Regions from separate parts of the uncultured Rummeliibacillus sp. genome, predicted to be linked through region 1. Evidence: riboswitches for the same ligand, from Rfam matches in the RefSeq annotation. Region 1 holds a riboswitch; each other region holds the start of a gene.
The links. A riboswitch is a leader RNA that binds a small molecule or an ion and turns the genes downstream of it on or off. The one in region 1 is predicted to bind cobalamin.
Positions count from the first base shown of each region.

Region 2: linked by a shared signal. The riboswitch ahead of Q0977_RS11540 (hypothetical protein) and the one ahead of Q0977_RS03535 (Ig-like domain-containing protein) in region 1 are both predicted to bind cobalamin.
Region 3: linked by a shared signal. The riboswitch ahead of Q0977_RS06035 (ABC transporter substrate-binding protein) and the one ahead of Q0977_RS03535 (Ig-like domain-containing protein) in region 1 are both predicted to bind cobalamin.
Region 4: linked by a shared signal. The riboswitch ahead of cobT (nicotinate-nucleotide--dimethylbenzimidazole phosphoribosyltransferase) and the one ahead of Q0977_RS03535 (Ig-like domain-containing protein) in region 1 are both predicted to bind cobalamin.

Region 1 is NZ_CAKQBI010000003.1:150,160-157,943, reverse strand. Features, by position in the region: gene Q0977_RS03560 (methyl-accepting chemotaxis protein) at 1-238, shown strand, start outside; gene Q0977_RS03555 (PTS transporter subunit IIC) at 289-1,326, opposite strand; gene Q0977_RS03550 (YhdT family protein) at 1,793-2,059, shown strand; gene panF (sodium/pantothenate symporter) at 2,059-3,507, shown strand; gene Q0977_RS03540 (transcriptional regulator) at 3,685-3,843, shown strand; cobalamin riboswitch at 3,984-4,168, shown strand; gene Q0977_RS03535 (Ig-like domain-containing protein) at 4,327-5,904, shown strand; gene Q0977_RS03530 (DUF4430 domain-containing protein) at 5,986-6,918, shown strand; gene Q0977_RS03525 (energy-coupling factor transporter transmembrane component T) at 6,930-7,784, shown strand, end outside; gene Q0977_RS03520 (ABC transporter ATP-binding protein) at 7,784-7,784, shown strand, end outside.
Region 2 is NZ_CAKQBI010000016.1:50,257-58,040, reverse strand. Features, by position in the region: gene Q0977_RS11555 (class I SAM-dependent methyltransferase) at 1-594, shown strand, start outside; gene Q0977_RS11550 (reverse transcriptase-like protein) at 755-1,423, shown strand; gene Q0977_RS11545 (YdhK family protein) at 1,564-2,175, shown strand; cobalamin riboswitch at 2,280-2,462, shown strand; gene Q0977_RS11540 (hypothetical protein) at 2,642-2,851, shown strand; gene Q0977_RS11535 (M20/M25/M40 family metallo-hydrolase) at 3,175-4,779, shown strand; gene Q0977_RS11530 (PH domain-containing protein) at 4,885-5,265, shown strand; tRNA gene Q0977_RS11525 (tRNA-Gly) at 5,445-5,519, shown strand; tRNA gene Q0977_RS11520 (tRNA-Ser) at 5,524-5,616, shown strand; tRNA gene Q0977_RS11515 (tRNA-Phe) at 5,621-5,693, shown strand; gene Q0977_RS11510 (DMT family transporter) at 5,805-6,743, shown strand; gene Q0977_RS11505 (twin-arginine translocase TatA/TatE family subunit) at 7,091-7,294, opposite strand; gene Q0977_RS11500 (hypothetical protein) at 7,393-7,784, opposite strand, start outside.
Region 3 is NZ_CAKQBI010000006.1:133,261-141,044, reverse strand. Features, by position in the region: gene Q0977_RS06055 (histidinol-phosphate transaminase) at 1-388, opposite strand, end outside; gene cbiB (adenosylcobinamide-phosphate synthase CbiB) at 375-1,331, opposite strand; gene Q0977_RS06045 (adenosylcobinamide amidohydrolase) at 1,333-2,808, opposite strand; gene Q0977_RS06040 (iron ABC transporter permease) at 2,811-3,806, opposite strand; gene Q0977_RS06035 (ABC transporter substrate-binding protein) at 3,803-4,765, opposite strand; cobalamin riboswitch at 4,877-5,067, opposite strand; gene argS (arginine--tRNA ligase) at 5,905-7,572, opposite strand; gene Q0977_RS06025 (DUF1934 domain-containing protein) at 7,569-7,784, opposite strand, start outside.
Region 4 is NZ_CAKQBI010000020.1:14,357-22,140, reverse strand. Features, by position in the region: gene Q0977_RS12550 (4'-phosphopantetheinyl transferase superfamily protein) at 1-44, shown strand, start outside; gene Q0977_RS12545 (MFS transporter) at 41-1,375, shown strand; gene Q0977_RS12540 (2,3-dihydro-2,3-dihydroxybenzoate dehydrogenase) at 1,402-2,184, shown strand; gene Q0977_RS12535 (isochorismate synthase) at 2,198-3,382, shown strand; gene Q0977_RS12530 (isochorismatase family protein) at 3,425-4,060, shown strand; cobalamin riboswitch at 4,184-4,364, shown strand; gene cobT (nicotinate-nucleotide--dimethylbenzimidazole phosphoribosyltransferase) at 4,442-5,491, shown strand; gene Q0977_RS12520 (bifunctional 2',3'-cyclic-nucleotide 2'-phosphodiesterase/3'-nucleotidase) at 5,660-7,784, opposite strand, start outside.

The DNA.
Region 1 (7,784 bases):
TCACGAAGTAAATGCAATTTCCCAATCAACATCAGAATTTATCGAACAGACGAATCATACCAATTCATTACTACAAAATTTAGTCAGTGCTAATCAAGACTCAACAAAGCATTTACAAACGATTTCTGAAGCATCGGAAAAGCAGTATACAACCAATATTTCATTAAAGAATATCATTGGTTCTATAAACAATATATCTTCAACTTTGGAATCAAAGTTAAAAAGATTAGGCAATTAAAAGAAAAGAGGAGAATCCATAATGGACTCTCCTCTTTTAATATGATTAATTTATTGATAGTTAACTGAGTAGTCTTTTGAATCAATCCATTTAAGTTTACGTTCGAAAATACGAAGTAAAACTGTATTTAAAATAATTGGTAGAGCGAAGAACATAATTAGCATAATGGTAATATTGTGGAGGTCCCAACCACCATGAGCTAAATTCATATAGTTTAATGGTCCGATCAAACCTGCAAGACCAAATCCAGCGCTATATGAAGTTCCAGTAATATTCAACATACCACCTAAGGCACCTAAAATTGCTGCAGTGATAATCATAGGAAACGCAATTCTTGGTTTCATAAAGAAGTTACGCATTTGAATCTTAGGAGAACCCATAACGTGAGCTAAAGCAGTTCCTAAATTATTCGCTTTATAACTTGCGATACACATACCAATTCCAGATGCAACAACGCCAAGATTTGCTGTACCAGCACCGATACCAGATAACATTACAACTGTTGCAACACCAATTGTAGATAAAGGTGAAAGGATTAAAATACTAAAGATAACTGCAATAATCGCACCCATTAATACGGGTTGTAATTCTGTAACATTTTCAATGACAACTCCAACATAACCTGCTCCTGTGCGGACATAAGGAAGTGTAATTAAACCAATACCACCAGGGATGAATAATGATAAAGCTGGCATTAATAGAATTGTATAATCCTTGAAACGATCGCCGATAAATTGTACAAATACCACTGCTAGAGCTGCTGTAATACCTGTATTGATAACAACCCCAATACCTTGCATTGTGATAGCACCGCCATCACCCATTGTCCAAACGCCACTTCCGACCATTGACGCCAGACCAACACTTGCTGTTTGAATAGGTGTTAACTTAAATGTTAAACCAATCATTACACCTGTTACTACTGGTAATAGGCTCATAGCTAAAACTGATATGTCTAAAATATGTTGAAACACAGGAACATATGGAATAATTAATTTTAAAATTTCTCCAACTAATGCATTTGGAATAAGGGCTACAATGATTCCCAAACTCATACCGGTTAATAGTTTGTTGAAAAAGTCTTTCATAATATCAATCTCCATTCAATCGAGTAATGTACTAAATTATATAACACTTGATGTTACAGTCAATAGTGAATATTCTAAAAATTATAGACAAATGACGTATTTTAGAATAAAACTGTTTTATAGAGAAATATATATATAAAATGAGAGAATATTTTTTCTGACAATTCAAACCATTTTGCTTATTTAGTTGTATAACAGCTAGATCTTCACGTATTAATGTAATCTTATATAGGCCGTTTCTTATATATTTTTAAAAGTTTTTATGCTTATATAGAGGGAAATATATCTTTTGGAATCTACTTTTTGATAACTACAATCTTATGTAAGTTATTTTAATTGAAGAATAGTGCTAAATAATATTATTATGTAAACTAAATATTCATTTTAAGAAGGAACTGCTACTTTATTTTTTATTCACAAATAAGTAAAATAGTAAAGTATTCGATTTAATAGAAGGAGAAAAAATATGAACGATAAGCGTTATAAGGTTGCTCATCGTGAAGCACTTATTGGTATTGCATTAGTAGTCGTCAATTTTGCAATATGGTTTGGCTTTGCATATGGGCTTGGTTCAGGAAATCCGAAAGAGTATACATATGTATTCGGTTTTCCGGCTTGGTTTTTCTATAGCTGTATAGCTGGCACAATTTTTATGATTGTTTTATTAATGGTCATTATAAAATTTTTCTTTAAAGATGTACCATTTGAAGAAGAGGATGGTGACGATCAATGATGAATTGGCAAGTTATCCTTCCATTAATCTTTTTCTTAGTCATTATCTTTTTAATAGGGATATGGGCAAATAAACATGTCATGCAATCGAATTCGTTTTTACAAGAGTATTTTCTAGGTGGTAGACAAATGGGAGGATTCCTCCTTGCAATGACAATGATGGCCACATACGGAAGTGCATCTAGTTTTATCGGAGGGCCCGGTGTCGCTTATAATACGGGTCTTGGTTGGGTTCTGTTATCGATGGCACAATTACCAGCAGGTTATTACGTTTTAATGGTTCTGGGTAAGAAATTTGCGATTATCGCTAGAAAATATAAAGCGATTACATTGATAGATTTTTTACATGAACGCTATAAAAGTAATTTCGTTGTTATTGTTTCTGCATTGAGTATTATAATCTTCCTATTTGCTTCAATGGCTGCACAATGGATTGGTGGTGCAAGGTTAATTGAATCTTTAACCGGATTAAATTATACTTCTGCATTATTCATTTTTGCGATTGTAGTCCTTGTATATGTAATAATAGGTGGATTTAGAGCCGTAGCATTAACAGATGCTGTACAAGGTACTGTGATGTTTTTAGGTAGTGTTATTTTGCTTGTTGGTACCATTATTACTGGTGGCGGCGTTTCTAATATCATGTCCGACTTAGTTGCTGAAAATCCTAAGTTAGTATCTCCGTTTGGTGCTGATGGAAGTTTAACGCCACTATATGTATCTACATTTTGGATTTTAATTGGTATTGGTGTTATTGGTTTACCTCAAATTGCAGTACGAGCAATGTCATATAAAAATTCAAGAAGTATGCATTCAGCAATCATTATTGGAACAATTGCAATAGGGACAGTTATGTTCGGGATGCATTTAACAGGGGTATTGGCACGCCCGGTGTTACCTGGTATTGATATCGGTGATAAAGTTATGCCACTTTTAACATTGAAGGTATTACCACCTTATTTGGCAGGTATCGTTTTGGCTGCTCCAATGGCTGCGATTATGTCTACTGTAAATGCTTTGCTAATGCTTGTAAGTTCTACTATTGTGAAAGATATATATCTAAACTATATTAAGCCAAAAGCGAATGATCATGAAGTGAAAAGACTAAGCTTTTTGGTCACTGCTTTAATCGGCTTAGCGGTTATTATTATTGCGTTAAAACCGCCTAGCTTGCTTGTATGGCTTAACCTTTTCTCATTCGGTGGCTTAGAATCTGTATTTGTTTGGCCTGTTGTATTAGGTCTATATTGGAAAAAAGGAAACAAATATGGAGCAGCTTCTTCCATGATTGTAGGTTTAGTCAGTTATATTTTCATTTACGAAAAATGGGGAACAACTTTCTTAGGAATGCATACAGTAACAACTTCTATTCTATTATCTCTTGTAAGTTATGTAGTAGTTAGCCTTCTAAGTAGTTCTAAATTTAAAGACGTTAAACACATCATTTAAAGATTTAAACTCAAGCTTTATTGTACTAATAGGGCTTGAGTTTGTTTATGTTTACGTATTGTATAAAAATTTATTTTAATATTTGTTTTTTAAGAAAATTCCGTTGACAGATGTTTTAGACTGTTATATATTATTATCAATAATAATATTTGTTATATAACAGGAGGAGAAATACAAATGGATATGTATAGAGAAAGCTATGAACGATATTGTAACGCATGCCAAGAATATGGATTGGAATCGAAAGACTTTTACTTTTTTATCAATCATCTAACGGAAGAACAACTTAATGCCTACAAAGAATACTCAAAAAGGAGAAACGACCAAAATGACTGATGCCGTCGCGAGTGACTTATAAACCCCCTGCTGATCATATAATGATTGGTAGGGGGTTATTTATTTTCGTCAAAATTTAAAAAATATTAGAAAAATATTTACATGACCTAAAGAATGTGAAATACTGATAGATGACAATTACATAACTTTTAGATAGAAGTGCCTATCAATTGATAGGATAATAGGGAAATCGGTGGAAATCCGATGCAGCCCCGCTACTGTAAATGTATTTGAACTTCGCGTATACCACTGGCTAACAGCTGGGAAGGTGCGAAATTTCTAATATACATAAGCCAGGAGACCTGCTTTTATCTTTAGTTCTGATCTTCGAGGGGAGGTATCGAACTGTGAAATACATTTGTTTATTTCACGTCCAATTATCTTTACATATATATGTAAAGACATTAAATTTGTATTGCTTTCATTACCTCTATTCTAGAAGACAGTTAAGCGTTAATTGTCCAAATGAATGGAGGTATTTTTATGTACAAAAACAAAAACTTTAAAAAATGGATTGCACCAGTCTCATTAGCTAGTTTATTGCTCACATCTCAACTTCCTGCTTCAATTATTGCCCATGCAGAGGGAAACAAGGAAGTAAATGCATCAGTGAAAAATGTTGAATACCAAAAAGCTTTAAAGAGCTCAGCTTTATGGCTATACAAAAATACCCCAAATGCTAAGTTTGGAAATGAAGATGTTGTAACTGATTTAGCACAAACTGGATTCCCTGTTGCAAAAAATTATTATACAAATTACTACAAGAATATTGTTTCAAAACTAAAAGCAAATAACGGGAAAATCTTCGATGGAGAAAGAGAAGTCTCATCAGGTAAGTACGGAAAAGTAGTACTAGCATTAACATCAATAGGAAAAGATGCTTCAAATATTGAAGGTTTTAATTTAATTCAAACTATGATGGATAAAGTTTTGAAGGAACAAGAAAATCAAACTTACTCTGCAACATCAAATTATAATGTACTTTATGCTCTTGATTCAGCAAATTACAAACTTCCTGCTGATGAAAAATATGCAAATTTAAAAGAGCAAATGATAAAAGATTTATTAAGTGATCAATTCACTGATGAAAACGCAGGTTCATTTGGGGTTTCATGGCAATGGCCTGGCGTTGATGGAACTGCAATGGTAACGACGGCTTTATCAAACTACACCTCTTTAGACGGCGTTAACGATTCAATTGATAAGGCTTTGAAATATTTATCTGCTAATTTAAATAAAAATGCAGGTTACGATGGCTACTACGGTGGAGATAGTCCAGAATCTATTTCACAAGTAATTCTAGCTCTTACTTCTTTAAATATTAATCCAAAATCAGATCTTCGCTTTATCAAAAATAACAATTGGGCTATTTCTAATTTGATGACTACATACGATCAAGTATCGGGTGGATTTAAAAACTCCCCTACATCAAAAATAGCTAACGATATGTCTACCGACCAAGCAAACCGTGCTTTAGAAGCATATGATCGTCTAGTAAATAATGAAAAGAAATTCTACGATATGTCGGATGTTAAAGCCGAAAACCTTGCATATGACACAAAAGCTCCTGATAAACCAACTGTTAAAACACTAGCAGACAACAAAACTACTGTAACTGGTAAAACTGAACCATACGCTACTATTACAGTAAAATACGGTTCTAAAATCATCGGTACAGCCATTGCAGATTTTAAAGGTGTATACTCAGTCAAAATCAAAAAACAAAAGGCAGGTACCACATTAAAAATTTTAGCAACCGATCTTGCTAAGAACACTAGCAAGACTGTCTCTGTAAAAGTTGTTGATAAAACAGCACCAAAAACACCAATCGTTAAAAAGGTAACAAAAAATTCTACAAGAATAGTTGGAACAGCAGAAGTGAAATCAACCGTTTATGTTGTGAAAAATAAGAAAGTAATACAAAAGGGAAAAGTCTCATCGAAAGGTAAATTCTCTTTATCTATCAAAAAACAAAAAACAGGTACAAAATTAACGGTTTATGTTAAGGATGCAGCTAATAACAAAAGTGTATCTAAGACGATTACTGTTAAATCAAAATAACTAGTCAACAATGTAAATTTTAACCCAGGGTGTTAGAGACAAATTCTAACACCCTATTGACATCTATATGGAGGTGTTATTTTGAAGAAAGTACATTTTTATATTCTTTCTTTAATTATTGCGATAATCTGCCTTGCTGGTTGTAAAGTCCAAACAGTTGAACAATACAATCATCAAAATACAGATGAAAAAAGTGTGGAAGGGTCTAGTGAAAAGGTAATTCCTATAAATGGGGATAAGGAAAAAGAAAAGGTAACGGATAAGAAAAATATTGAAACTGAAAAGCAAGTAAATAAACAAGAAGATTCTAAACAAGTAGATTCTAAAGAAACGATTAAACTACCTGATGAATCAAGCCAAAAAGAAAAAACTCAAAAGGCAACCCAACGAGCGAATGAAAGTGATACTTCAGAAAAAGAAAGAAGCAGTATATCTAAATCAAAAAATCAAGAAAAGCCCGAAAAAAAGGAAAAAGTTAATAAGAAGAAAACAGTAACATCGCCCAATAAAGAAACTTCATCATTCAAGAAAACAAATCCATCAAAATCAACTACTGAATCAAAAGTGGCTGACAAAAATGTTGTTAAAGAAAAGAAAAAATACGTTACGATTTCAGTGAGAGCTGATACTCTTTTAAAACCTGAACATTTTGCAAAACTTGATAAACCATTACAAAGCGAAAAATATGTACCCAAAAATGGCGTAATCATTGCTACGTCAAAATATGAAATTCTTAGTAAAGATGATACAGCTTGGAGTATAACCTTAAGGGCTTTAAAAGAGCATCATATTCAATTTGAATATGAAGGGGCTGGAGAAAACAAATACGGTAGTGTTTATATTCAAGGGATCAACCATTTATATGAAAAAGATGCGGGATCACTTTCAGGATGGATGTATAGTGTAAACGGTAAGAATCCGGGTCTAGGTTCGAGTAGTTATACCGTAAAAGATGGAGACCAAATTATTTGGCAATATACTGTAGATCTAGGGAAAGATATTGGGTTGTATTAGGAGGAAATACATTGAAAGCTTTTGCAAACTATCATCCGATTGTTCTTTTTAGTTATTTTCTATTAGTAGTAGGAATGACTATGTTTTATATGCATCCAATATACTTGATGATATCCCTTATCTTCTCGATTCTATTGAGTTTACAAGTGAACAGAACTTCGTTTCTATCTGGTTTAAAATGGATGGTTCCATTTTTCTTCGTTGCAGCTTTGATCAATCCATTAATTAGCCATGATGGAGAACTGATTATTTTGTATGTTGATAATAACCCTATTACAATTGAAGCCATCGTATACGGCTTTGCGATGTCAATTATGATTTGCTCCGTAATGTTCTGGTTTGGTTGCTACAATACCATTATGACTTCGGATAAGTTTCTTTATTTATTCGGTAAAATTTCACCTTCATTCGCATTAATCATTTCATTGACATTGCGCTTGGTTCCTCGTTTTAAACATCAAATTCATGTAATTTCACATGCGCAGAAAACGATTGGAATGGATGTTACTACAGGAAGCTTATTACATCGCATTAAATGCGGAATTCGAATTATTTCGATTCTTATTTCATGGGCATTAGAAAATGCAATTGAAACAGCAGATTCTATGAAAGCAAGAGGATACGGGATGTCGAAGCGTTCAACTTTTTCATTGTTTACATTTGAAAAAAGAGATGGACTACTTTTATCAATCATGCTTGTATTAGCGTGTGTGAATGTGTTTGGGAGCTTTTTAGGATATAACGATTATTATTTTTACCCTACTTTCAGTGAAATAACTTTTCATCCGATTTCTTATCTTCTATATGGATCTTTTACATTACTTGTAGCTATTCCAGTTACGATTGAACTTTGGGAGGCAATAAAA
Region 2 (7,784 bases), on a different contig from region 1:
AACGAGTATGATCAAACAGTTAAAGTTAGTGAAGAAAATGATCAGTATCCATTTGCCGGATACAAAGAGATTTTAAATACCATCTACAACGAAATCATGCAGAAAGAACAATCCAATGTGTTAGATATAGGTTTTGGTACGGCTGTTATAACATCAAAGCTATATGAAAATGGTCATCAAATAGATGGAATTGATTTCTCAACAAAAATGATTGAAATAGCTAAACAAAAGATGCCACAAGCCAATTTAATGGAATGGGATATCTCGAATGGGGTCCCACATTTCTTAAGAGAAAATACGTATGATTCAATTTTAAGCACATACACATTACATCATTTAACGGATAACGAAAAGGTAATGTTTATCAAGAATTTGCTTCCTCTATTAAAAGATAAAGGAAAGCTATTCATTGGAGATGTTGCTTTTCAAACAAGAGAACAACTTAATACATGTAGAATTGAAAGTATAGATTATTGGGATGAGGACGAATTTTATTTCGTATTTGAAGAAATAGCTTCTAAGTTAAGCAATTTTTGTACATGTGAATTTCATCCAATTTCCCAGTGCGGTGGAATTTTCGTTATTTCTAACTAAGTAATATCATATTAATCCTTTAAACTGTTGGTTAACTAGATTACTAGCTAATCAACAGTTTTTTATATACGAAAATTTAACTGAAACATTTATAAATTATGTTTACAATGGAGAAAATAAGTTAAAATATATTGAAAATATTTTAGTTGGAGGATATCATATGAACCTCATCATTGAATGGATTTACAAAACATCCAGAGGAGTAGAAACGGTATTTCGCTCAGAAGAAATATCGGCAGAGAAAGCATATAAAATTGCTTTAGATATAGAGAAAACAGGAAGAGTGAAGAACATAACATTTATAGATCAATTCGATAGTTCATGGACTATGAAAGAGCTAAAACGTTATTTAACGGAAGTGGAAGGAGAACCACATAATATTACAGTCTATTTTGACGGTGGTTATGATAGAGAAACGACTATATCAGGTTTAGGTTGTGCCATCTATTTTGAGCAAAATGGCAAGCCGTTTCGGGTTAGAAAAAATGCACAAACAGTAGGGTTGAAATCGAATAACGAATCCGAATATGCAGCACTTCAACTAAGTATTACAGAATTAGAATTATTAAATGTTAAGAATACGAATGTTCGATTTATCGGTGATTCGCAAGTCGTTATTAACCAAATGAGTGGTGAATGGGCAGTACTAGAACCAGAGTTAATGAGTTGGGCTGACAGAATTGATAATAAGTTAAAAGAACTAGGCATCCAAGCAGAATATGAGCATGTATCTCGAAAGTTGAATGTAGAAGCTGATCGACTAGCAACTCAAGCGATACATGGTATAGAAATTATTGCACAAATAGAATTAATATTGGAACATGATTGATAGAAATTAGAATTTTTTCTCTATAAATTTTTTTATTGCGTTCTTCTATTGTTTAAAGAATGGAATATCGGGAATACTTTTCTCAAAGAGTATAAGTCCGATATTGCGTGAACATATAAGTGAAACTTGGAGGAAACAGCATGAAAAACAAAATGAAAATAATCATCTTTGTATTCACAGCGTTAATCACATTATCTGGCTGTGGCAATGTTTTAAAGGGAGAAAATATTGATGTAAACAAAAATGTGGATATAGCTCCTGATGATAATTTAAATTTAGATGACAAACAAACTGTAACAGAAGAAAATAATCATATGAATCATAACAATTCTGGTGTAGTTTTAGGAGATATTAAAAAAGCTAAAAATCCAACGTATCCAGTAGGAAGTCAAGTAATCGTTCAAGCCAATCATATGGTTGGCATGAATGGAGCAAAAGGAACGATTGTTGGTGCATATGAGACTAATGCCTACTCAGTCAGTTATAAACCAACTACTGGTGGAAAAGAAGTCAAAAATCACAAATGGGTGATTCAAGAAGAAATAAAAAAAGCAGCCGGTAAAATTCTACAACCAGGAGCGAAAGTGACCCTTGATGCAGACCATTTGCCAGGTATGAAGGGTGCTATTGCTACAATTGAATCTGGAATTCACACAACAGTTTACATGGTCAACTATAAGCCAACTACTGGTGGGAATGAAGTGAAAAATCATAAATGGTTGATTGAAAGTGAACTAGTAGCAAATATATAAAAAATTAAAAGAAATTTCTATGAGATTTTAAATAGAAGTTTCTTTTTTTGTGATAAAGATAGATTATATAATCTACTAATAACAATATGTTATAATGAGAGAAACGGAATAAGAAGAAAAAGGGTACAAATCATTTTTTGATTTGTTTAAAAGGGAAGATCGGTGAGAATCCGACGCTGTCCCGCAACTGTAATTCAGAGCAAATCGCAAAAACCACTGTCAAAACGGGAAGGTGCGATGAGCAGAGAAGATAAGCCAGGAGACCTGCCTTTTTTCGAGTACAGCCATATAACCTACGAGGATAGGAGGTGTAGAGTGTGACAGAATATCTTCTGCATGCTCATTGTACGACAAAACCGCAAAGTTCTCCCTTTTTTAGAGGGCTTATTTTGCTATGGTCGAAGTCGTATAAGAGAGCAAGTTTTTCATAACACATCCTTCTAAATGTTGACGGATGTGTTTTTTTATGAGAAAAGGAGAGAAAACGATGAATCATGAAATTGTCACCATGTATGAACAAAAGATGAAGCAGCAACTAATGATATCTGTTGGGACTTCTAAATCAATGTCTTTGAAAGAGATTACACGAGAATTGATAGAAGAAAATTGTGAACAGTATTTAAATATTAACTACGCTTATTTAAATGTTAAACATGAAATAATAGGAAGTTATTAATTTGAGTACTTTTTGAAATTTTAAATTTTATAGGCTTTTTTAGAAATAATAATATAGTTAAGCGCATGAAAACATAGAAGATTGTTTCCATGCGCTTTTTAGTTTTATATTCCGATTTATGTTATTTTACCTGACATTTAAATAAAAAATAAATGCGCTTTTTATATTATTTTGTTTGATTGATAATTTTGTTAAAGGAATTTTTTAATATGTTAGGTTTTAATACATTGACTATATATAAAAACTTACGTATATTCAAAATATAAGATTACCTATTTATAGGAGATGCTATTTAATAATGCCAAAGGATGGTGGGAAGAATGATGTGGAATACACCAGAGAAATTACGTTCGCTCCTTTGTGAGCTTGTCAGTTGGGAAAGTCAGACAATGACAAAAGGGGAACAACTATTTTCAAGTAAACTAAAAGCAAAATTACAGCAACTTCAATACTTTAAGGAAAACCCATCTTATCTAAAACTTTGTGATGTTGACCGCGGGAGACAAGTTGTTTCAGCATTATACAAAAATTCACATGTAAATGAAACTGTAGTTTTAATTAGTCATTTTGATACAGTACAAATTGAAGAGTACAGTTCATTTATTCCTATAGCAACTATGCCTGAAGTGTTAACGAATGCTTTTAAGGCAGATCCAAGTATGCTAAACGAATCTGCCAAAAAAGATTTAGTAAGTGGGGATTACTTATTTGGCCGAGGGGTAATGGATATGAAAATCGGCTTAGCACTACATATGCAAATCATTGAAAGAGCTATTGCGGAAAAATGGCCTATTAATCTACTAATTGTTACTGTACCTGATGAAGAAGTCAATTCAGCAGGCATGCGACAAGCAGTGAAACTTATATCAGAATTACAAGAAAAAGAAAATTTGAAGATTAAATTATTTTTAAATAGTGAACCTTCTTTTTCTCAAGGTCCAACTGATTTAAAAGAATATGTTTACTCTGGTTCAATTGGAAAGATTATGCCTGCAGCACTTTTCTATGGGAAAGAGACGCATGTAGGAGAACCTTTAAAAGGGATGACTGCACCTTTTATGAGTGCTTTTCTAACAGCAGAAATGGAATGGAATGAAAAATTTCTAGAAGAAGACTTTGGTGAACAAACCCCTCTTCCAGTTTCGCTGAAGTTAACCGATCTAAAAGAACAATATTCTACACAGACACCCTATCGTGCCATTTCGATGTTCAATGTTTTCCTCATGAAGCGGAGTGCCGGAGAAATCATGAACTTATTCGAAGAAGTAGCGAAAGAGGCTATGAGAAAGTGTCAAACACGTTACGAGGTAATCTGTAAGAAACAAGGCGTTTCAACAATTGGCAAGATTCGTGTAGTTCGATTTGAAGAATTATATACGTATGCAGTTAATAAAATGGGTATAAAGCAGGTAAAAGAATTAAAGGAATCTATATTATCGAATGACACATTTGACGATCGTGAAAAGTCATTACGAATTGCAGATCAATTGATGATACGCTGCCAAGAATTAGCGCCAGCTGTAGTATTACTGTTTGCACCACCATATTATCCACCTGTAAATTCATCAGAAGATTCCCTGATACAAGGCGCGGTTTCCTTACTCCTTGAAGAAGCAAAAAAGTTCAATATTCCTCTTGAACAAATCCATTATTTTAATGGGATTTGTGATTTGAGTTACTGTCAATTTCAAGCTGTTAAGGATTGGAAGACATATGAAAAAAATTCACCAGTTTGGGGAGAAACGTATGATATTCCATTTGAAGAAATGTCGAAGTTTTCAGCTCCAGTCCTTAATGTGGGGCCGTTTGGGAAAGATGCACATCAAATTTCGGAACGTTTACATGTTAAAAGTGCATTTGAGGAAATGCCGGTATTACTCTATGAATTGCTGAAGTATGTAAGTAAAAATTCACAAGTTGTAGAATAATGAAATTTCAGCATATATTATTGTACAGATATCTAATCTGCATATATTTTTTCTCGCATTAACCGATTATAGAAGTTTCATTTTATATGAACAGGAGGAGCTATACTGGGATTATTTGATAATTTGATGGGGAATGCGACAGAAGTAAGCAAAGAAATTATTCATTCTGAGATAAAAGATCTAATTGCGAAAAATGAAAAAGTTGAGCAAGCATATAAGTTAATTAGAGACCTCTTTGTTTTTACAGATAAACGATTAATATTGATTGATAAACAAGGGGTAACAGGAAAGAAAATAGAATATCACTCTATTCCTTATAGAAGCGTAGTACACTTCTCCATTGAGACAGCTGGTACTTTTGATTTTGAAGCAGAACTAAAAATTTGGTTGTCTAATAGTGGTGAACCAATCGAGAAGAGGTTCACTAAACAATCAGATATTTATAAAATTCAAAGTGTATTAGCAGCTTATGTTTTAAAAGAATAAGTCGAATTAATATATTTTTCTATAATAGAGGAAGCTTTCTGCTGTGAATGGTAAGCTTCCTTGCTATTACTACAAGGTCTTACTATTGTGGTTTAAACATTACTTAGAAAGAGAGTGAGATAGAAAATTAGCATGAATTTAATAATAGTGTTACAATAACTATTATAAAAAAATTTTTTGCGGAAGTAGTTTAGTGGTAGAACATCACCTTCCCAAGGTGAGGGTCGCGGGTTCGATCCCCGTCTTCCGCTCCAAAATGGAGGAATACCCAAGTCTGGCTGAAGGGATCGGTCTTGAAAACCGACAGGCGGGTCAAACCGCGCGGGGGTTCGAATCCCTCTTCCTCCTCCATACTGGGTCGGTAGCTCAGTTGGTAGAGCATTAGATTGAAGCTCTAAGTGTCGGCAGTTCGATTCTGTCCCGACCCATAAAGAGATATTCAGAAAGTAAACTGGATATCTCTTTTTCTATTGTCAAAAGAATTATAGATGATACAATAATCATTAATGATTTTGATAATGGTTTTCGGGGGTAATTAGATGACTGAAAAAGACAGTCAGTTTAAAGGCATTGTTTTGGTTCTGTTGGCAGCGATCTTTTGGGCTGGAGCTGGAACTTTAGCTCAATTTTTAGTTCAGGAGAATGGATTTAGTATAGAGTGGTTAGTTGATCAAAGATTGCTATTAGCTGGTCTATTATTGTTAGTTCTTAATTATCGTAAAGAACATAAACGTATCTGGTCTATATGGAAAAGTAAACATGATGTGATTAGTATCCTTTTATTTAGTATAGCGGGCATGGTCGCAGTACAATATACATATTTTGCAGCAATTAAATACGGCAATGCTGCAACTGCAACAGTTTTACAATACTTATCGCCAGTAATAATTGTTGTTTATGTCGTTGGTAGAAATCGCAAGCTCCCAAATAAATATGAAGCTATAGCTGTATTGATGGCTGTATTAGGAACAATCCTATTAGTGACTCACGGTAAACTTACAGGTTTGTCTATATCAGGTAAAGCGTTGTTTTGGGGAATTACATCAGCATTTGCATTGGCTTTTTATACTTTGCACCCTGTAAAATTATTAGCGAGATACGGTTCTACTGTTGTAGTAGGGTGGGGGATGCTAATTGGTGGAATAGCCTTTAGTTTTGTTCATCCACCATGGAAGTTCGAGGGAACATGGTCTGTTTTGTCATTCTCCAGTTTTGTGTATATTATCATATTTGGCACACTTTTAGCTTTCTTTTTCTTTCTTGAAAGTTTTCGATATGTAAAACCGACAGTAGCGAGTGTACTTGCATGTGTGGAACCTCTTACTGCATCTATCTTATCAGTGCTATTTCTTCATGTATCTTTTGGAATTCCTGAATGGATTGGCACTTTTTGCATATTGAGTACTATATTCATATCAGCAAAAAAGCCGAAGAAATTAAAAGGGATTTCTGTAACAGAAGAAAATAATCACATATAAAACTTTAAAAGAGAGAATTCATTTCGAATTCTCTCTTTTAATATGATATAAAATGTAAATGAATAACTATGTGGCTTAATATTATCAGAAGTAAATGTATAAAGCAATAAAGAAAAGATATAATCTTTCAGGGGAAAGCATGAAACCAATTTATTCATCAAAAATTCATAAGCTAATTTATTATTTTTATTGCTTTCTAAATTTCTCTCCATCAATTATAACTTGAACTCTAATGTTAATACCCTTAGGTCCATGACTTACTTCATAAGTAATGGTAGAATTCATCAGGAAATTTATAAGAAGAGGCTGTCCGTAAGTATTTTACTTACAAGACAGCCTCTTAAAAGTTATTTATCTGAATCGGATTTATTTTCGTCAGATTTTTTTGTTATTGATACATCGTCTCTAAGCTCTTGAGTAGAGTTTTTGAATTCACGAATAGTATCACCAGCAGCTTTACCTATTTGTGGTAGTTTGGAAGGTCCGAATACAATCAATGCAATTACAAGAATAACGATTAATCCGGGCACACCGATGCTTGCAAGTCCCATAAGAAACCCTCCTTAATTTAAAAATAAATGATATTCTTCCGTAAATATTGTATATTACTAAACGGAAAAAGTGAAACAAACAGTATTTTCAGAATTTACTAGTTTAGTTGCGATTTGTCTAATTCTGATTGGAGAATATTTTTTTCTTTCACTAATTCTTCACCAGATTGCATTAAATCATAACGTAAATCAACAAATTTTTGTTGAATAGCCATATATTCAGCTTGAATTTCTTCAATTGCTTTATGAACATCACCGATTAAAGGCTTAATCTTTGATTTATCTTCGTCTAAAACAATATATTCATCATTATTGATAAATACTTCTATTTTAAAATGATTGTTTTCGATTGATAGATTGAAAAACATCTCAGCAAGAAAATGTTTGAAATGCTTGTGATAGGCTTTTTTAATGGGGCTACTTTCGGGTAGGTCTTGAAAGAGTTTTCCTATAGTTGCTTTCTTTTCAAAAATATCATCATAATCGATTA
Region 3 (7,784 bases), on a different contig from region 1:
TTATGTCATCGACCTCGATATGAACCATTTCAACATGATTAGCTGCCAAAGTTGCTTCATATTCAGAAAATGTTGGATGAATAATGATAGCCCTTTTGCGTTGAAATATGGTTGCCACTAATGAGAATATCTCTGCAGCTCCGTTTCCCAATAACACTTGTTCCTCATCAACATTATGAAACTTTGCTATAGCAGCCAAAAAAGGTTGTCCTTGTGGATCTGGATAACGTGAAATTAGTGGAAATAAGTCATCCCACTTTTCTCGAATGAAAGATGGTGGTCCAGCAGGATTTACATTTTCACTAAAATCAATCATTTCCATAGGTTTTTTTATGGATAATTGTTCATATAAACGATGTGGATTAGCGCCATGATTAGGTAATGACAATATAAATTCCTCCTATTACTACACCTATTAGCCAAAACCAAGTTGTCACTGTGTGCATTTGTTCAATTGCTAGTTTAATATGTTTTGGTGCAAGTTCTGTTTCTGGTTCTCCCATTTTTGCTCGTTCAGAAATAATTCCTTTATAACGATTTGTTCCGCCTAGTTGAATACCAAGTTGATAGGCTGTTGCTGCTTCTAAAAATCCACTATTAGGACTTGGATGTTGTTTAGCATCTCTTAACCATCCTTTAAGACGATATGAAAATGAATGCAAAGACTCTTTTTTTGTCCCGATTAACATAAGAAATCCAGTTATTCTGCTCGGTATGTAATTAAAAACATCATCTGTATGTGCAGCAACATATCCGAAATCTCCATATTCTTCATTCTTATAAGCAACCATTGAGTCAAGTGTATTGACAGCCTTGTACATCCAGGCTCCTGTTGCACCAAATAGGAATGCCCAGAATAACGGAGCTGTAACGCCATCGCTTGTATTTTCAGATACCGTTTCTACTACACCCCTCGTCACTTCTGGTACAGATAACTTTTCAGTGTCTCGACCGACAATCCATGAAAGCTTTACGCGTGCTTCTTTTAAGTCTCCTCCAACGAGTGGCGTATAAACGTCCATCGCAGCTTGTTGGAGACTCTTTTGTGCTAGAGCTACGGCAATCATTATGCCTTCCACTAATATGCCGAAGATCGTTCCCACCGTATAAGCAGCAATAACAATGGCGTAGCTTACAACAGTTGATATTCCAACAACTATCATAACAAGAAGTAATCCTTTTAACTTTCGAAATTTGCCCTTATTCAAGTGAATAGTAAGCCATTGAATTAGATTACCTATCCATCTTACAGGATGCGGCATTTTGGGCGGATCACCGATAAAACGATCTAGTACTACCCCAAGCGTACAGGCGATTAAATGTGCCAGCATCTTACAACACCCCTTTTGCACGTTTATAGTCTTGTAGTGCAATGCGAGTTGTTTCAAATACCCCACGGCCAATTAGTTTACCTATCCCTGTAATAGTTCCTGCATATTCAAAAAAGGGACCGTTTTGTGTAGCAGCAATAAGAACACTATCTGTAGATGTGCCGGTTGCAGTTGTATTAGATATATTATCTTGAATATTCTCTACTGCTAATGCCTTTACTTTCGCTTCTGTTGCAGTAATCATTGCTTGCATAAAGGACTCATCTGTTAAAGTGCCATTGACGAACACCCATGTATTAATCGTCCCAACATGAGTTGTTTCAACACGTTTATAAGCTTGTGAAACATCTACTGCGTTCCCTACACCTGCTGTAACCGCTACTACAATACTGCCTACTTGAGACGAATACTCCCTGATTACGACGTGTTTTGATGCAACTGCAGTCATCATGGCTACTGTATTAGATGGTGAAAAGCCGTGTTTTTCAAGATACTGTTTTAGTTCTTCATGCGCATTCTCACACATATAATTCTTATCAACTGAACGATTGATAAATGATTGAAACCATCCAAAACCTGCGTTATGAACAGCTGAAGAAATTGTTTTTAACGGAAACATTGTTTGTAACTCCACAAATTCATCTTTAACCTTTATTTGCTTTGATGTGATGGTCATTGATGCTTGCCCTTCTTCTTGAAAATCAGGGATTAACGTTACCTGTGGCTTCGGCATCACAGGGTGTGGATAGCTTGAAACTTTTGTATGGTAGACCTCCATCACATGCTTCTCTTTTAATACTTCATGTGGTTCACCAATAGAGCTAATTTGTCCATTTTCAAGTAAAATCAATTGATCACAATATAGTGAAGCTAAATTCATATCATGAAAAATCGAAATCACCGTTAAATCATGATACACAACCTCATGTCGAATCATATCCATCAGTTTCCGTTGATGTTCGATATCTAAATGATTAGTTGGTTCATCTAATAGTAGTAAATCGGCTTGCTGCGCTAAAGCTTGTGCAACAAACGCCCTTTGTTGCTCCCCACCGGAAAGAAAATCCAATTGTTGATCTGTGTATTGTGTAATCCCTGTTTGATCCATTGCAGTAGCAACTGCCTCTTCATCATCTTTTGACCATGTTTGAAACCAACTATTTTGATGAGGATAACGACCAATTGATACAGTCTCACGAACTGAATGTGAGAAGGCATGTGCATGTAACTGAGGTAAAACAGCCATTTTGCGTGCTAATTCTTTCGTTGAATAGTCTTTACGATTCTTTCCATCAATCAGAACTGAACCACTTGTTTCAGCAAGTATTCCACTAATTACTTTTATAAGTGTAGATTTCCCGCTTCCATTAGGGCCTAAAATGCCAACAAATTGCCCTTTTTCTACTTTAAATGAAATATCCTTTATAATAGGTTTTTTAGGATCATATCCACCACTAAGTTGTTTTACATTAAGCATTCCTATGCTCCCTTCGTTCTACGTTGACGGAAGAAAATATAAGCAAAAACCGGCGCGCCAATAAAGGATGTTATAACACCGATAGGTAATTCTGTTGGTGCAATGATTATACGGGCAACCAAGTCACATACAATCAGTAATGATGCTCCATTGATAAAAGATAATGGTAATAGATGACGATGATCTGCACCAAATAGTAATCTAGTCATATGTGGGACAACTAGTCCGATAAAGCCAATCGTTCCTGAAACCGCGACCGCCGAACCAGTTAACATTGAACCCCCAAGTAGAAGCATAAGTTTACTTCTTTTCACATTAACACCTAAATACTTTGCCCTCTCTTCTCCAAACAACATAGCATTTAGCTCACGGCGATTAAACCATAACATCAATGCCCCTATAAGGATGAATGGCCATACCATCTTCACATAAGGCCACCCACGCATCGATACGCTTCCCATCAACCAACTAATTATTTGTCGAAGTTCTTCTCCTGTTAGCGCAATCATTAATGATATAACAGCGCTTAAAAATGAACTCATGATTATTCCTGTTAAAATAAGTGTTTCCATCTTCATCGTACGATCAACTAATTTAGCAAATCCAATCACTGCAAATAGAGATAGCATTGCTCCTACCATGCTAAATGTAGGTAAAGTGAATATCCCTAAAATAGGGGCTGAAATATTGAAAAAAAGCGTCATCACTGCACCTACTGAGGCACCTGATGACACTCCTAACGTATATGGATCAGCAAGTGGATTTTTTAATAAGCCTTGAAAAGCAGCACCTGCAATTGCTAATGCTGCTCCAACAAGTCCAGCCAATAAAACACGTGGCATACGAATATTCCATAAAATATTTGTTGCCATTTCATCAGCTTCTGTATCCCATAACGTACTTAGTGGTACCTTTACAGAACCTACAGATATACCGAGCCATATACTCAGTAACAAGATGAATATGGCTACAATATACCCCACTACTATTTTCCTCATTTAAATACCTCTGGATAAACTGCTTTAGCTATTTCTTCTAGACCATCAGCAAGGCGAGGGCCTGTCCGAGCTGTTAAATCTTGATTCACTTGTACAACTGCGTCATTTTTGACTGCTGTAATACTATTGAATCCTTGACGTTTTTTTACTTTTTCTACGATATTCGGAACATAATCTTCCATTACAATCATTGTATCTGGATTACGTTTAACAATTTGCTCTGAATCGATTTTAAACCAACCTGATTGATCATCTACAACATTTTTGATATTTGCTAGGTCTAAGATTTCTTGCATAAATGTATCCTTACCTGCTGTATAAATTTCCGGTTCATCTGAAGTTTCTACAAAAACAGAACGTTGTTTCACATTTGCTACTTTATCTTGAACTTCTTGTACTTTTGCTTTCATATCTTCAACAATTTGATCTGCTTTTTGCCCTTTGTCTGTAATTTGGCCAATTTGTTCGATCGTGTTATATGTTTCTTCAAAGTTTGTTGCATTTTTTACTACAAAAACAGTAATTCCTGCATCTTTTAGTTGTTGTAATCCTGCCTCTACTGATTTGGCATTGGATTCATGGGCAAACACTACATCTGGTTTTAAACTTAGTATTTTCTCAATATCATATTCCATGCCGCCCACTTTTTCCTTTTTAGTAGCAGCTTCTGGATAGTTATCGTTATCAGTTACACCTACAATTTTGTCGTCTAAACCTAGCGCAAATAATATTTCTGTATTACTAGGGACTAAAGAAACTATCTTTTTAGGGGCTTCTTTAAATTCCACATTGTTACCGAGTGCATCTTTTACCATCATTGGATATGTAGACGTATTTTTTGTTGTTTGCGTAGAATTTGTTTTGTCACTAGATGATTTTTGCGAATCTCCTTGTCCACATCCTACAAGTAAAGCAAATACCATTGTGAGCATTATTGCTAATTGCCATATTCTTTTCATTGATCGAAGTGCCTCCTTCAGCAAAATAAAAAGCCTCTCTATTTTTTCGAGAGGCATCATGAATCCAGTAAATATTAAATATACTGGCACCCATCCTATCCTCGTAGTTAAACTGGTGTCTTTAAATACGGCAGGTATCCTGGCTTGTGTTCAACGCTTCTCGTGCCTTCCCGAAAATTTTTCAGTGGCAATTATACGAGTTACTCACACTTACAGTGGCGGGACCGCATCGGATTTTCACCGATTTCCCTTTTCACTTAACATTTTACCGAATGTTAAGAACCGTACTTTTTTAACTATTGAATTGTCTATCATTATACCGAATATTTTGTTTTTATGGAAGGTACCTTAAAATAATTAAAGTTTTACGGAATAGTTTTGACCTGTTGAGTGGGGGTATAATTCTTATGAGTTGTGCTAATTGGTGCCTGAGTTGTGCTAAACAGGGCGCGAGTTTCCTAACTTTATACTCTCGGTAATTTTATACTTGAAGCTATGTATCTCTTATTTTTTCTTTCGATTGAGTAATTTTAGTAGATGGAGCTTACATGTCCCCTAATTCTTTCCTACGTAAAAAAGCTAAGCAAAATAAAAGGACATCGCATATTTTCACACAAAATATACGATGCCCTTGCTTATTTTTTGAGATTCGGGCCTTCCAGCGCTTATCGGGAGCCCACAGGATATGGGTCAGATAGCCGTTGCGACACGATGTCGCGCTTTTAGGCTATCTTCCTCTTAGCGAGCGCGTTCAGCAATTAAATTATCCAGCTTCTGCGGCTAGTCCCTCGAGTCACAACGCTTTCTCGGTCGAAAACTGAAATGACGTTTTCGATTCGAAAGCTTTTGTGATTTTCGGGTCTGAGCAAGCCGCCTCAGCATTTAATTTTATCCAGCTTCTCGCGCCAGCCCCTCGAGGTCGCTTCAGTCCCTCGGTCAAAAGCTGAAAACATGCTTTTGATTCGGGCCTTCCAGCGCTTGTCGGGGCTAAACGGACGCGTTCAGCATTTAACTTTATCCGGCTTCGGGCGCTAGCTGCTCGAGTCGCTTCGGTCTCTCGGTCGAAAGCTGAAAACATGCTTTCGATTCGAGCCCTCCAGCGCTTGTCGCAGCTGAACGAGCGCCCTCAGCACTTAATATTACATTTTTTCTGGTGCTGATACGCCTATTAGTTTTAGTGCGTTTGCTAATGTTGTACGTACTGCTGTGATTAATGCGATACGTGCTTCAGAGCGTTCTTTGTTTTCTTCATCTAAAACTTTTTCTGCATTATAGAAACTGTGGAATGTTGCAGCAAGTTCTTGGATGTAGTTAGCGATACGGTGTGGCGCACGTACACGAGCAGCATCCGCTACGACTTGTGGGAAGTCTCCAACTTTTTTCAATACTTCAATGTCTTTTTCAGATGATAATGTATCAAGATGTTCAGTTGAAGCTGCAAAGCCTTTTTCTGATGCTTGACGTAAGATTGAGCAAATACGTGCATGTGCATATTGTGCATAGTACACTGGGTTTTCGTTTGATTGTTTTACAGCTAAGTCTAAATCAAAGTCTAAATGAGTATCGCCTGCACGCATTGCAAAGTTATAACGAACAGCATCTAAACCTACTTCTTCTACAAGTTCGCGAAGAGTTACTGCGTTACCAGTACGTTTAGACATTTTAACTTTTTCACCATCACGTAGAAGGTTTACCATTTGAATTACTTCTACTTCTAATGTATCACGATCATAACCAAGTGCTTCGATAGCCGCTTTCATACGTGGAATGTAACCGTGGTGGTCAGCTCCCCAAATGTTGATAAGCTTATCGAAACCACGACGTAATTTATCTTCGTGATATGCGATATCAGGAGTTAAATATGTGTAAGAACCATCAGTTTTGATCAATACGCGGTCTTTGTCATCACCAAATGTAGTAGAACGGAACCATGTTGCGCCGTCTTGTTCAAATACATGACCGTTTTCTTTTAGTTTTTGTAATGCAGTTTGAACTTTTCCTTCTTTGTATAAAGAAGTTTCAGAGAACCAAACATCAAAATCTACACGGAAGTCTTTTAAGTCTTTTTGAAGTTTACCGAATTCATGTTTCAATCCATGTTCACGGAAGAATTCAAAACGTTCTTCATCAGATTTTTCTAATACGTCTTTACCGTATTCAGCAGAAAGTTCTTTTGCAATGATAATGATATCTTTACCATGGTAGCCATCTTCAGGCATATCAAAATCTAAACCTAGCGCTTCACGATAACGCGCTTCTAGAGATTTTGCTAATTTTGTGATTTGGTTACCTGCATCATTAATGTAATATTCACGTGATACATTGAATCCTGCGAAATCTAAAACATTACATAAAGAATCACCAACAGAAGCACCACGAGCGTGACCTAAGTGAAGGTCACCAGTTGGGTTAGCAGAGACGAATTCTACTTGAACTTTTTCACCTTTACCGGCATCTGTACGTCCATAGTTAGAACCTTGTTCAAGAACTGTTGTCACTACTTCAGCTAAGTAATCTTTGCGTAAAATAATATTCATAAAACCAGGTCCTGCAATATCAATTTTTTCAATATTTGTGCCTTCAGTTTCAAGATTTTCTAAAATTGCTTCAGCAATTGCACGAGGTGGTTTTTTTGCTAATTTTGTTAGTTGCATCGCAATATTCGTTGCGTAGTCGCCGTTTTCTTTGTTTCTTGGTGTTTCTAAATGGATGTTCAAAGCATTTGTATCCTCTACAAGATTTGCTTTTTGGATTGCTGCTACAAGTGCTTCTTTAATAGATTGTTGAACTTGTTCTACTGCGTTCATTTGTTTCCCTCCGTATAGTTCAGTTCTAAACAATAGTCTCCGACAGATTGTTCACCGATTATTAGTTCATATTGCAAATAAAATCGACCGTTTTGAATAGTTTCGGACGGTTCAAATTTCATTTCTTTCGTTTTTGTTACAATAGGTAATTGACCATATTCACTATTATAATGACCTCTTCTTACTTGTCCAAGTACAAAAGGCATTCGCAT
Region 4 (7,784 bases), on a different contig from region 1:
CTATTGAATACCTTAAAACTTTTTTGGAGGAAAATATCCGATGAAAGTTAACATCTCAGAAATAATAGATAATAGTAAATTTGGTAAAATTCATTTTACGGTACTAGCATGGTGTATCGTTCTGATATTATTTGATGGTTATGATTTAGCTGTATTAGGTGCGATCATTCCAACTTTACACGCTGAATGGGGAGTTTCTACAACCGTTCTAGGCTTTGTTGGAAGTTTAACATTAATCGGTAGTTTAATAGGATCTCTTATTTGTGGTGTTGTAGCAGATAAAATAGGGAGAAAAAATGTAATAGTCTCATGTATTGCTATTTTCGGTATATTTACATGCTTCAATGGATTTGCTACGAATATTACACAATTTGCAGTTTTTAGATTTTTAGCAGGGATAGGGTTAGGAGGCATTCCACCCCTACTTGTTACGTTAACATCTGAATATTCACCTAAAAAGATAAGAAATGTAATGATTGGAATTATGTTTAGCGGCTATTCAATTGGTGGTATTTTGGTTTCGCTATTAGGCATGAAACTAATGCCAATATACGGTTGGCAATCCTTATTTTATATTGGAGCACTTCCAATGATAGCATTACCTTTTATAGTAAAGTCGCTACCGGAATCTTTATATTATATGGTCAATAAGGGAGAACAAGAAAAAGCAAAGACATTATTAAGCGTTTTAAACCCTTCCTATAAGTTGAATGATCAGTCTGTACTAATCACAGAAATGGAAACGACAGGTGTACCGATTAAGAGATTATTTCAAGAGAAAAGAACAAGGGTAACGATACTCTTTTGGATCATTTGTTTTATGGGACTTCTATTAGTATATGGATTGACGACTTGGTTACCACAGATCATGGTTGCTTCAGGATTTAAATTATCGTCCAGTTTAAGTTTTTTACTTTGCCTAAATATCGGTGCCATTATAGGATCAATTATTGGAGGTGTTATTGCAGATAAAATAGGTTCAAAAAGAGTATTAATGCTGTTTTATCTAGTGGGAGGAATCAGCTTAATATGCCTTGCGTTTAATCCGAACAATCTAGTCTTGTACCTCTTAATCAGTTGTTGCGGTGCTGCTTCGATTGGAGCACAAAATCTTAATAATGCTTGTATCTCAACTTATTTCCCCCCCAATATGAAATCTACAGCATTAGGAACAGCGCTTGGGGTAGGCCGATTAGGTGCGATAGTTGGTCCAACTATTGGAGGATTACTACTATCGTCTGAAGGACAAAGCTACTGGAGTTTTATCGTTTTTTCAATCCCTGCGTTTTTAGCGTTTGTAGCTTATGCATGTATGCCATTAAAAAAGACGAAAGAATATGTTTCGTTACCAACAGAAATATCAATTTCGAAATAACAGTATTATTAAATCAATAGAAATGGGTGTTAATCTTGCGAAAAGTTGTGTTAGTTGTCGGAGGAGCAAAAGGAATTGGTGGAGAAGTTGTTGAACAGGTTTCGGAATTTTTTGAAGACATAGTAGTTCTAGATTATAACAAAAATGCATTGGAACAAAGTAAAAATAAAATGTTAGAAAAAGGCAAGAAAATTCACACATATCATATAGACATCCGTGATAGAAAAAAAGTTCAAAGCATCGTTCAACAAGTGGAAAATGAAATAGGAGCGATTCAAGCTTTAATCCATGTTGCGGGTGTTCTTCATGAAGGGAATCTCTGTGATCTTGAGGAACAGGAATGGGACGATATGTTTGATATTAATGTAAAAGGCGTATTCAATGTGACACAGGCAGTAAGTCGTATGATGAAGGAGCGCAAGGAAGGTGTCATTGTTACTGTTGGATCAAATGCTGCTTCGGTGCCTCGACTTGGAATAGGAGCTTATGGTGCTTCAAAGGCAGCGACTATCATGTATATGAAGAGTTTAGGCTTAGAATTGGCACCTTATAATATTCGCTGCAATATCGTATCACCTGGTTCAACTTATACAGACATGCAGACTTCTCTTTGGACGGATGAGTCAAGTGAACAAAAAGTAATTGAAGGAAATCTTGAAAATTATAAAGTAGGAATTCCTTTAAGAAAAATAGCCAAGCCTTCTGATATCGTTGGGGTTATTTTGTTTCTAATATCTGAGTATTCAAATCATATTACTATGAGCAACATTGTCGTTGATGGTGGAGCTACATTAGGGGCCAATGCATAAGGAGGAGCGGTATATGAAAGTGACCAAAGAAAAGAAGGAATTATCAGAACTTATTAGATCCTATCAAGAAGGAGATAGCTTTTTAAAGACACCGATTAAAACAATTTTGGGTAGAGGATGTAAGAAGAAGATTAAAGTAGATGAGCCTTGTACTTTTAATGATTTGGAATCAGCTATTCAAAATGCGCTGTCCACCATTGTTGAAAATGGAGAGGAAAAGCCGGTAGTTATTGGTGCTATACCTTTTGATACGACAAGACAACCAGCTTTAATAGTGCCGAAAGAAACGTTAATATTTGATAGCAAATCGTTAAATAAGGAGTTGACTGTTTCGCCATGTATGAAAGGTGCAAAAAGAATTGAACAAGTACCTTCCGGCAAAACTTTTGAAAAAATGGTCCAACAATCAGTTCAACATATTCATGAAACAACCCTTAAAAAAGTGGTACTCGCTAGAACATTAGACATTTCATCTGAAGGAAAAGTAAGTGTACCTTTATTGATTGAGTCTTTAGCGAAAAGCAATACAAAAGGATACACCTTTGCTATAAATACGGGGGATAAAGAGGTAGCTACACTTGTAGGGGCTAGTCCAGAGCTTCTAATACGCAAAAGTGGCAATACCGTAATCGCTAATCCTCTAGCGGGATCTAGAAAAAGAACACATAACAAAGAACAAGATCAAAAATTAGCTGAGAGCTTATTAAATTCAGAGAAAGATTTGCATGAACATAAAGTAGTAGTTGATATGGTATGTAGAGAATTAAAACCTTTCTTTAAAACAATAGAAGTACCAAATCATCCTTCCATTTTATATACGGATTCAATGATTCACCTATCAACAGTCATTTCTGGAGAACTTTTAAATCCACAAATTTCTTCATTAACTCTAGCAAGTGCTCTTCATCCAACACCAGCGGTTTGTGGAGAACCAAGAAGAGAAGCTTTTCAATTGATTCAAGATATTGAGCCATTTGATCGTAGCTTTTTCACTGGGATTGTAGGATATATGGAGGCTAGTGGTGATGGTGAATGGATAGTCACAATACGTTGTGCCCAAGTAAAAGAACAACATATCACAGTTTATGCTGGAGCTGGAATTGTTGAGTCCTCAGTACCACAAGATGAAAAGAATGAAACGGGAGCAAAATTCCAAACGATGCTACATGCAATGGGGATACAAAAGGAAGAAATTTAATAGTCATGGTTTGAATCTAGAAATTTATCTATATATAGGGGAGTGTTTATATTGTCAATACCAAAGATTAAATCATATGAAATGCCGAAATCTGATATAGAAAATAAAGTTCACTGGAAACCACAAGCTGACAAGGCAGTTTTACTTATACATGATATGCAACAATACTTTCTTAACTATTATGATCAACAGCAATCACCTATACCTGAGTTAATTGCAAATATTAAAAAAATAAAAGAAAAATGTGAATCACTAAAAATACCGATTATTTACACTGCTCAACCTGGAAACCAAAAGGCTGAAGATCGTGCACTTCTAACGGATTTTTGGGGCACCGGTCTTGAAGAAAAGAAAGAACAAACAGCTATTATTTCTCAACTTTCTCCAAGTGATAATGATATGGTGTTAACTAAATGGCGTTATAGTGCATTCAAAAAAAGTGAATTACAAGATTTGATGAAAACTTGGGGAAGAGATCAGCTTATTATCTGTGGGGTATATGCACATATTGGCTGTTTACTAACAGCAGCAGATGCTTTTATGTATGATATAAAACCATTCTTTGTAAAAGATGCTGTTGCAGATTTCACAAGAGAAGATCACCAAATGGCAATTCGATATGCAGCCGAAAGATGTTCAACGACCATCTCAACAAATCAGTTAGTGGAAGAGCTATAAAAGTTGCAGACATAATATATTTCAAGCCTTGTGAAAAAAACTAATAAATTATAACTCGGATAACATAATATTTTCTAAAAAATATTGATTTACAAACATTCTACGAGTATCATAATGATAGAAAATTCAATAAAAGTACAAGGTGCCTTTTACAAAAGGAGAATAGGGAATGAAGTGAAAATCTTCAGCGGACCCACCACTGTAGAGGAAAGTTTGAACGAAAATGCCACTGGACAATGTCTGGGAAGGCCTATTCAAATGTAGACCCTGAGCCAGGAGACCTGCCTTGATACTTGTTGACACAGATGATGGAAAAGTCTGCGGTTTATTTGTAATACAAATAAACTGCAGGCTTTTAATTTTATTCGGGAGAGATGAAAAATGAACTTACTAAAACAAACTGTTGGGAAAATTAAAGACCTTGATGGAGAAATGATGGCAAAGGCAAGACAAAGAGTGGATAATTTGATTAAACCACCTAATAGTCTTGGCAAATTAGAAAGTCTAGCTATACAATTATCAGGGATTACAGGAGAACTTTTCCCAGCGATTGATCAAAAAGCGATTATTGTAATGGCTGCAGATCACGGTGTTTACGAAGAAGGCGTTACAAGTAATCCACAAGAAGTAACATTTGCGCAAACTCTTAATATTGCAAAAGGAATCACAGGGGTAGGGACTATTGCAAAAGTTTCAAACGCAAAAATTGTCACTGTTGACGTTGGTGTAAAAGTGGATATTCCGACTGATGCTGGCGTGATTAATCGTAAAATTAGAAGAGGTACTGCCAATTTTACAAAAGGGCCAGCTATGACAAAAGAAGAAGCCATTCAATCATTAGAAGTAGGGATTGAAATTGCCAATGCAGAAATTCAAAATGGGGTGAATTTGTTAGGAACAGGTGAAATGGGTATTAGTAATACAACACCAAGTACTGCTATATTATCGGTATTGGCGGGTTGTGATCCAAAAGAAATTACAGGTAGAGGGGCAGGTCTCGGACATGGCGGTTTAGCCCGTAAAATAGAAGTGATTCGAAATGCCATTGCAACAAATCAACCAGATTCAACTGATGCAATCGATATACTAGCAAAAGTTGGAGGATTAGAAATTGGTGGTATGGCAGGGGTTATGCTTGCAGCAGCTGCCAATCGAGTACCAGTAGTCGTTGATGGCTATATTTCAACAGCTTCCGCACTTATCGCCACAACGATTGAACCGAAAGTGAAGGATTATCTCATCACATCTCACGCAACAGATGAGCCAGGTGGTAAAAAAGCTAGTGAACTACTAGGCAAAGAACCAATGCTCAAAATGGATATGTGTCTAGGTGAAGGTTCTGGAGCAGCATTAGCTTTTCCAATCATCGATGCAGCATGCAGCATGATGAAAAACATGCCAACCTTTGAAGAAGTAGGGATGGAAATATAAAATTTCATCTCGTGATTAGCATTGAATGCCTGAAAGCTGCCTTTGTATAGAACAAGGCAGCTTTTCTAATTCAACAGGATTGAAAGACGCATTGAAATACATATTGTTGCAAAAAAGGCTATCCCGTAATGGAACAGCCTCGGCCTTTAAATCTCTTAATCTAAAATATTAATTTACTCGTTGAATTCTTCCTTCCACTTTATACTCGAATGGAGAAGATAATGTTTTTACAAATTCAACTGTTGCATCTAAGTCAGTTGGTCCAACTTCCATGTCTTTAGAAAGTGCACCAAAACTAGTATCGATATTACCATACATATAGTTGTTTACGACAACTGTGTATTCTTTTGTTGGGTCAATTTTACTGCCGTCTGGCAAAATAATATCGACTACTTTTCCGGCTTTTGTTGTATCGTCATACGTGTAAGTGTATTTGAAGCCAGAAACATGATAATCAAGACCTCTTGCAGTAATTTGTTCATCTAGTATAACGCGTAAGTCCGCGCCACTGAGTTTAACTTTATTAAGAACATTGCCAAATGGTTGAATGGCAAATAAGTCGCCGAAAGTAACTTTACCAGCATTTAATGGAGCGCGCACTCCACCGCCATTCATTAAGGCAAAATCTGCATTCATAGCATTTTTCATACCATCAGCGATTAAATTTCCTAAAGCTATATCACTGTTTTTCCTTGTAACAGTTGGATATCCTTTTTCAAGGAATGTTGTTGAAGCACCAACTTCCTGTGCTTTAATCGGTTCAGCTTTATCCGCGTACTTTTTCATAATCGCGGATACTTGTGGATCTGGTGTGTAGTCGTTTTGGTATACTGTTTTAATCTCCGCAGATTTGTTAATAATATCGCCTGTCTTTGGATCAATTTCGACCTCTACATCAGAGAAAGCAGAGCCGTATGAGTATGCTTGGACGATTAATTTGTTATCTACTACACGATTTACTTTAACATGATTATGTGCTGAGAAAATAACATCTACCTCATCATCAATTTGTTCTGCAATCTTACTTGCATCAAATGCATCTGTATAGCCTGTTTGTGAAGCAGGATTGTGTGCAAGAATTACGATTGATTTGATTCCTTTTTTCTTCAATTCTTCCGTGTATTTATTAATCGCTTCTACTTCATCTGTGAATTTCAGCGTTTCATTTCCTTTTTGGACAATCATAGAAGGCGTTTCTTGTGTAACTACACCAATAACACCAATTTTTTGACCACCAGAAGTAAGAATTGTATAAGGATCTGTGATTAGTTTTCCGTCACGAGTGTCATATGCATTTGCAGCAACTTGTGGAAAATTCATCCCGTCATAACCAGGTGTACCGTTTGGATGGTCGCCACCTTTGATCATTCGTTTTAGTTCATCAATTCCTTCATCAAACTCATGATTACCAAATGTTCCTGCGTCAAAGCCAATTGATTCTAATACTTCAATTGTTGGTTCATCTTGGAAAAGTGCCGAAATTAATGGGCTACCACCAATCATGTCTCCAGAATGTAAGATAAGTGTATTTGGATTAGTAGCTTCTTCTTTTCTTAATGCTGCAGTAGTATATTCCATACTTCCTGTATTTAAATTTCCAAGCTTAGTAATTGTATCAAGTTGACCATGTAAATCATTTACACCCAATAGTTGAACTTTAACTGGGTCACTACTATTATCTTTATTTTTTAAATTTATATTAAAAATTCCGAAGCCTTTTGAATCTGTTTTACCTGTGTAATAGAATGGGCTTCCGTTTTTAATATATTGTTCAGCTTTTGGAGAAGTTGTGAACGTTACATTGACATCGGCATTGATTGGAGCAAGGGACCAGTTTTGATCAGCTGTTGGTGTAATTTCGTTTTGTTCTGAAATGTAATCCATCAAAATTTGGCGGTTTTCATCTGCAGAATCTACAACTAACTCACTGCCTTTAAGTCCTGGGAAGTTACCACCACCACCAGCACGATAATTATTTGTAACAACTACAAATTCCTGATTTGGATCGATTGGTTTTCCGTTATATTTTAGATTAATAACACGACTTGAATTTGGATTTTCTAATGCTCCAGTCGTTGAGTATTTAGCTGGTTTTGTCACATCAATTTGGTATTCAATGCCGTCAATAACATCAAAGTTATATACTCGGAAATCTGGATTAAGTAACTCTTGTTTATCTGTTTTATTTGGATCAATTGTATTAAATTGACCTGCAGACATTTCAATCCACTCTTTTACGACAGAACCTTTAATTTTCACAGCTTTTAAAGTGTTGTCATAGAGATATAGATCA